2 regions of the Cobetia sp. PDI-23MA genome follow, and region 1 is predicted to be linked to the other one. Evidence: predicted binding sites of a transcription regulator. Region 1 holds the regulator's gene; the other holds the start of a gene.

Region 1 (3,385 bases):
CATCGATGTCAGCCGCGCCCCGCTGGTGCTTTCGAGCTCCAGGCCGCTGGCCCGCACCACCAGCCTGTGGATGCGCCGCTCGATGTTCTCGCATGGTCGCTTCAAGGTGCTGGTGCAGGAGGGCTTCACGCCAGCCTTCCAGCACGCGCTGCAACTGGCCTGAGCCGTGCGGCCGACTGGCCTCGTTTCCCTCTCTTCCCTTGCCCACTACCACCCGCCCAGGAGCCCCGATGACCGCGTCATCCACTTCCGCCGCTTCGCGTCCTTCCAGACTGGCCGACTACCTCGCCCTGACACGGCTGGACCGCCCCATCGGCACCTGGCTGCTGATGTGGCCGACCCTGTGGGCACTGTGGCTGGCGGCAGATGGCATCCCCGAGCGCACGACCCTGCTGATCTTCATCGCCGGGGTCTACCTGATGCGCGCCGCCGGCTGCGTCATCAACGACTACGCCGATCGCCATTGGGACAAGCATGTCGAGCGCACGCGAGACCGGCCGCTGACTTCGGGTCGCATCTCGGAGCGCGAGGCGCTGACGCTGTTCGGGGGGCTGGTCGCGGCCGCCTTCGTGCTGGTGTGCTTCACCAACCTGACCACGGTGCTGCTGTCGATCGTCGCCGTGCTGCTGGCGGCCAGCTACCCGTTCATGAAGCGCTTCCATCATCTGCCTCAGGTAGTGCTGGGCGCCGCCTTCGGCTGGGCGATCCCGATGGCCTTCGCCGCGACGCTGGAGGAAGTGCCGACCTACGGCTGGTGGCTGTTCGCGGCCAACCTGATGTGGACGGTGGCCTACGACACCGCCTATGCGATGGTCGATCGCAACGACGACCTCAAGGTGGGCATCAAGTCCACCGCCGTGCTGTTCGGGCGGGCCGACAAGCTGATGATCGGCCTTCTGCAGCTGGGCATGCTGGCGGTATTGATCGGCATCGGCCTGCACCTGGCGCTGGGCATCTTCTACTGGCTGGGGCTGGCTGCCGCCGCCGTCACCTTCGTCTGGCAGCAACGTCTGATCCGTGAGCGTGAGCGTGCGCCCTGCTTCCAGGCGTTCCTCAACAATCATTGGACGGGGCTGCTGATCTTCGCCGGTATCGCCCTGGCGACCTGGCCGATGAGCTGACGCCTGCATAAACATTCGCATTATTTAATTTAAAGCGATCCCTGCCCTCTGTTGCTCCCCAGCCCACGGTTCATGCCTGCCTGCCGCGCCTCCAAGGCGGCTGGCAGGCTTGCGTGCAAGCTGCCATGCTGGCGGTTGTCATCTGGTTGTCATATAAGCGGGTTGTAATCGTCATCGACTTGTCATTCTGGCGCGTGCGCCGACTGCTGCATGGGATCTAGCGATGAGCTCCAAGACCGTACTGATTGTCGACGATGAATCCTCGATTCGCGAGATGATCGCCGTTGCCCTCGAAATGGCGGATTACCGCGTGCTGGAGGCAGACAATGCCCAGGACGCCCACGCCATCGTCGTCGATGAAAAGCCCGATCTGCTGTTGCTGGACTGGATGATGCCGGGCACCAGTGGCCTGGAGCTCGCGCGGCGTCTCAAGCGTGACGAGACCACCTCGGAGCTGCCGATCATCCTGTTGACCGCCAAGGGCGAGGAAGACAACAAGATTCAAGGCCTGGAAGCCGGCGCCGACGACTACATCACCAAGCCCTTCTCGCCGCGCGAGCTGGTCGCCCGTCTCAAGGCCGTACTGCGTCGCACCACTCCCAAGGGGGTCGAGGAGGCGGTGGAAGTCGAGGGCCTGATGCTCGACCCGGCCAGCCACCGCGTCACCGCCCACGGCAACTCGCTGGATGTCGGCCCGACCGAATATCGCCTGCTGCAGTTCTTCATGACGCATCAGGAGCGTGCCTACACGCGCAGCCAGCTGCTCGATCAGGTATGGGGCGGCAACGTCTATGTCGAGGAGCGCACCGTGGACGTGCACATCCGTCGCCTGCGCAAGGCGCTGGGCACAGGCCATCAGCATCTGATCCAGACCGTCCGCGGCACCGGTTACCGCTTCAGCGCTCAGGCCTGAGGGATTCATGCGCTATTGGACCAACGAGCTATGGCGCCTCGGCTACCTTGCCGGTGGCTTCGGCCTGATCGGTGGCCTGCTGGGCCATCTGGGCTGGGGCCTGGCACTGGGCCTTTCGCTGTATCTGTTCGTCCATCTCAAGCACTTGAAGAGCCTCTATACCTGGCTGATCACCAATCCCCATGAAGAGCCACCACCCGGCGATGGCGTGTGGGGAGACCTGCTCGATCGTCTCTACCGCTATCAGAAGGGCCAGCGCCAGACTCAGGAGCGACTGCGCAGCATCCTCAACCGTATCCAGGAATCCTCCGAGGCCATGCGCGACGGCCTGGTGATGCTGGACAACCACGGTGACATGGAATGGTGGAACAGCGCTGCCGAGCAGCTGGTCGGTCTCAAGGCCAGCCACGACCGCGGCCAGCACATCACCAACTATCTGCGTGACCCCGTCTTCATCGACTACTTCAATCGGCTGGCCTACCGCGAGCCGCTGACGCTGCAGTCGCCGCTGTCTGACAACCTGACGCTGCAGATTTCCATCACCCTGTTCGGTGACAACGAACGTCTGGTCATGCTGCGTGATGTCACCCGCCTCTATCGTCTTGAAGAGATGCGCCGCGACTTCGTGGCCAATGTCTCCCATGAGCTGCGCACGCCGCTGACGGTGCTGGCCGGCTATCTCGAGACCTACTCCGATTACGCCGATGACCTGCCACCGCGCTGGCAGCGTGGGCTGGGTCAGATGAAGAGCCAGACCGACCGCATGCAGCACCTGGTCGAGGACCTGCTGACCCTGTCACGCCTGGAAACCGACGAACTGTCCGACGACGGTCGCTGTATCGACATGAGCGCCCTGCTCGGCCATATCCGCGACGACGCCGAAGGCCTGTCCCAGGGACGTCACACCTTCTCCATCGAGGCCGATGCCAGCCTGTCTCTGCGCGGTGAGGAGCAGGAACTGCGCAGCGCGATCTCGAATCTGGTCTTCAATGCGGTGCGCTACACCCCCGAAGACTGCCATATCACCCTGCGCTGGAAGGCGGATGACCAGGGCCTGCTGGTCGAGGTGGAAGATGACGGGGACGGCATCGACCCGGTCCACCTGCCGCGCCTGACCGAGCGTTTCTACCGCATCGACAAGGGCCGCAGCACCGCCACGGGAGGCACCGGTCTGGGGCTTGCCATCGTCAAGCATGTGCTGATTCGCCATCAGGGCCATCTGGAGATCGACAGCCACCCCGGCGAGGGTGCGCGCTTCCGCTGTCACTTCCCCGACGAGCGCGCCTGTCAGGCGAGTGCTCCCCAGGCCAGCAGTGCGCTAGCCCAGTGATGGGCTGACTCCGTGATGAGC
Region 2 (3,385 bases), 790 kb from region 1:
CAGCCTCAAGGCGCGCGAGATGCTGTCGGCACGCCTGGGCGACGTGCTCTCCAACCTCTACCTGGCGTCACTGACGCTCAAGCAGTGGCACGAATCCGAGGCCTGCGAACACGAAGAGGCGCTGTTCCACTACAGCATGCAGTGGCTGCTGCACCGCGCGGAAAAGGCACTGGATGAGCTGTTCGCCAACCTGCCCAACCGTGCGCTGGGCACTGCCCTGCGCGTGATCGCCCTGCCGCGTGGCCGTCAGTTCGCCATGCCCAGGGACAGCCTGACCCGCGAGGTCGCCCGTGCCGTTTCCACCGACACTGCACTGCGTGCCAAGCTGACCGACAACACTTGGGACGCCCAGGACGAAGGCCAGCAGGACAACGCCCTCGCCCGCTACAACGCGCTGCTCAAGGACTATCCGCGCGCCGAGCCGATCTACAAGGCGCTGGCCAAGGCCTACCACAAAGGCGAGATTCCGGCCGATGCCCTGTCACCGGAAGCACGTATCGAAGCGGCGGTCGAGGCAGGCATCCTGTCAGCAGAGGATGGCGACTTCATGCGCGTCTTCGAAGCCGAGGTGCTCGACATGCTGACCGTCGACCACTTCGAATTCGACGCCTTCGTGCGCAAGCCGATGGCGAGTGACGGCACCGCCTCCAACCCGCAGCAGGACGCCGCCTGATCACTACTGGCGACGCCCACGTGATCGACGCTCGAACTGATCACTGATCGCAGAACCACAAAGGCCCCGCTCAATGAGCGGGGCCTTTGTCTTGGCAGAGCATGCCATTCGCGTGCGTCATCTCATCCTCAGATATGACGCGCGAAGTGCTCCAGGTCACGCACGAAGGCGTTCTTGTAGGCCTCGAAGTCCTTCGGGCGCGCCTTGAAGGAGCGCTTGATGCGCTCGCGATCCAGGCGCAGCGGCGCGTCGAGGGCTGCCAGATTGCCGACACGCGCCGCCGGATTCATGCCGACCAGCTCGCGCGGCTGATCGCCTTCGGCCTCAGCCTCCAGCCAGTCGTTGATGCCGGCGCGACGCAGCACACTGACCAGTGAACTGTCGGTGATGCGTACCTGCAGGCGACCGTGATCGGCCAGCTGGGAGACCAGCGCGATGCCGTGGTCGTGACCGCGATGCACCGTCGGCGTCGCCCACAGCGCCAGATTCAGGCCACGTGCGTTCTCGTCGAGTACCAGCAGCGCGGCAGAGTGGATGCGCTCGGCATCGTCGACCAGCGCGAACAGGCGCGCCATCTCATTCTCGAACCACACCCCACGCACGCCGGCGTAACTCACCAGCGCATCCAGACCCCCTTCGCGGCCATGGACTTCGGCGCACAGCATCGCCAGACAGGCATCACGTCGGGCACCGGCACTCACTTCAACCACTTTCATCGCGTTCTCCGCCACAGGCATTTTCAGCGCGCAAGACTAGCACACTCGCTCGCCGGCCGCTTATTTCGGCCTTGAGTTACCCCCGGCGCCTCGCTTGCCAGCCCGAGCCGAGCTGGCGGCGCCACACGGCGGCTGCTCAGTCACAAGTTCAGCCTCGCTCGAATGAACATCTTCCTGTCACAAAGTTGTAAAGCGGGCGCTATAGAGTCGTCTACGCTTTTCGGACGATCATCAAAAGAACAAGAAAATGTTCACTTGATCGTCGCCATCGATCGTCAGCGGCCAGCGTCCTTCTTCTTTGTGCGGAAGCTGGCCAGGGGAACCTCTCAGGAGTTTGACCATGCGCCGCCCGACTCATCATGCAAGCACCCGCACGACTGCCACCGCGACTCGTCGCCTCGCCAGCCTCGCGCTGGCCATCGGTTTCGCCTCCGCCTCCGCCAGCGCCCTCGCCGCCACCGAGGTGGAATGGTGGCACGCCATGGGGGGCGGGCTCGGCAAGAAGGTCGACGAGATCGCGGCCGACTTCAATGCAAGCCAGGACGACTACGTCGTCAAGCCGGTCTTCAAGGGCAACTACTCCGAGACCATGACCTCCGCCATCGCCGCCTTCCGCGCCGGCAAGGGCCCGGACATCGTGCAGATCTTCGAGGTCGGCACCGCCACCATGATGAGCGCCAAGGGCGCGATCGTCCCGGTGTATCAGCTGATGGCAGACTTCGCGCCGCAGGAAGGCACCGCCTTCGACCCTAACGCCTACCTGTCTGCCGTCACCGGCTATTACACCGATACCGACGGCAAGATGCTGTCGATGCCGTTCAACTCCTCGACGCCGGTGACCTACTACAACAAGGACGTGCTGGCCGAGGCGGGCGTCGAGTCCCTCCCGCAGACCTGGCAGGAAATGGGCGCTGCGCTCAAGAAGGTCGTCGATTCCGGCGCCGCCAGCTGTGGTCTGACCACCACCTGGCCGTCCTGGGTGATGCTCGAGAACTTCTCGGCGCGCAACGACGTGCCCTTCGCCAGCCAGGCCAATGGCTTCGCCGGCACTGATACCCGCCTTGAATTCAACACGACCGCCGTGGTCGATCACATCCAGCGTCTCGATGACTGGCAGGCCGACAAGCGCTTCGTGTTCGGCGGTCGCTTCGATGATGCGGCGCCCAAGTTCTACTCCGGCGAGTGCGCGATGATGATGGGCTCTTCCGCCAGCTATGCCGGCGTCAAGGAAAGCGCCAAGGGCTTCGAGTTCGGCGTCGCACCACTGCCCTATGACAGCGACGTGATCGAAACGCCACAGAACTCCATCATCGGCGGCGCGTCGCTGTGGGTACTGTCCGGTCACAGCGATGAGGAGTACCAGGGTGTCGCCAAGTTCTTCCAGTACCTCTCAAAGCCTGAAGTGCAGGCCGACTGGCACCAGTTCACCGGCTATCTGCCGATCACCACTGCCGCGGCAGAGCTGACGCGCGAACAGGGCTTCTACGCCGAGAACCCGGGTACCGACGTCGCCATCACCCAGATGACCTCCGCGACGCCGACCGAGAACTCCAAGGGGCTGCGCTTGGGCAACATGGTGCAGATTCGTGACGTGATCAATGAAGAGCTGGAGAAGATCTTCTCCGGCAAGGAAAGCGTGCAGGACGGCCTGGACAACGCCGTCAAGCGTGGTGATTCGCTGCTCGAGAAGTTCGAACGCGCCAACGGCTGATCATCGCCACACCGGGGGCGGGCCCATGCCGGGCTCGCCCTCCCGCCATTCTCTATCGCCAGAGAGCGGAAAGCGCATCCGACATCCGGTGTCCTTTCCCTTCTCTCACGGCGTGATGGTGCAGGAACGGCCGAGACTTGCCGACTCCGTGCTACCGACGGCACCACCCAGCCCCTCCTTGCTTGCGAGACCCCTGCTGCATGGCCCATTTCAATCGACACCCCATCACGCCCTGGATACTGCTGGCCCCCCAGCTGCTGATCGTTGGCGTGTTCTTCTTCTGGC

Evidence for each region. Region 1 encodes PhoB, which activates phosphate uptake and scavenging genes when phosphate is short. Its sites were predicted from a motif close to TGTCATANNNNTGTCANA; they were not measured.
Region 2: ugpB (sn-glycerol-3-phosphate ABC transporter substrate-binding protein UgpB) is a predicted target of PhoB. The motif match lies at 1,565-1,582, and genes of this name have one in related genera.

The regions. Positions count from the first base shown of each region.
Region 1 covers NZ_CM183352.1:3,927,978-3,931,362, forward strand. The annotation lists gene AC5WNJ_RS16735 (chorismate--pyruvate lyase family protein) at 1-163, shown strand, start outside; gene ubiA (4-hydroxybenzoate octaprenyltransferase) at 231-1,121, shown strand; gene phoB (phosphate regulon transcriptional regulator PhoB) at 1,345-2,034, shown strand; gene phoR (phosphate regulon sensor histidine kinase PhoR) at 2,042-3,364, shown strand.
Region 2 covers NZ_CM183352.1:717,332-720,716, reverse strand. The annotation lists gene AC5WNJ_RS03080 (acyl-CoA dehydrogenase) at 1-673, shown strand, start outside; gene AC5WNJ_RS03075 (hypothetical protein) at 802-1,389, opposite strand; gene ugpB (sn-glycerol-3-phosphate ABC transporter substrate-binding protein UgpB) at 1,730-3,100, shown strand; gene ugpA (sn-glycerol-3-phosphate ABC transporter permease UgpA) at 3,301-3,385, shown strand, end outside.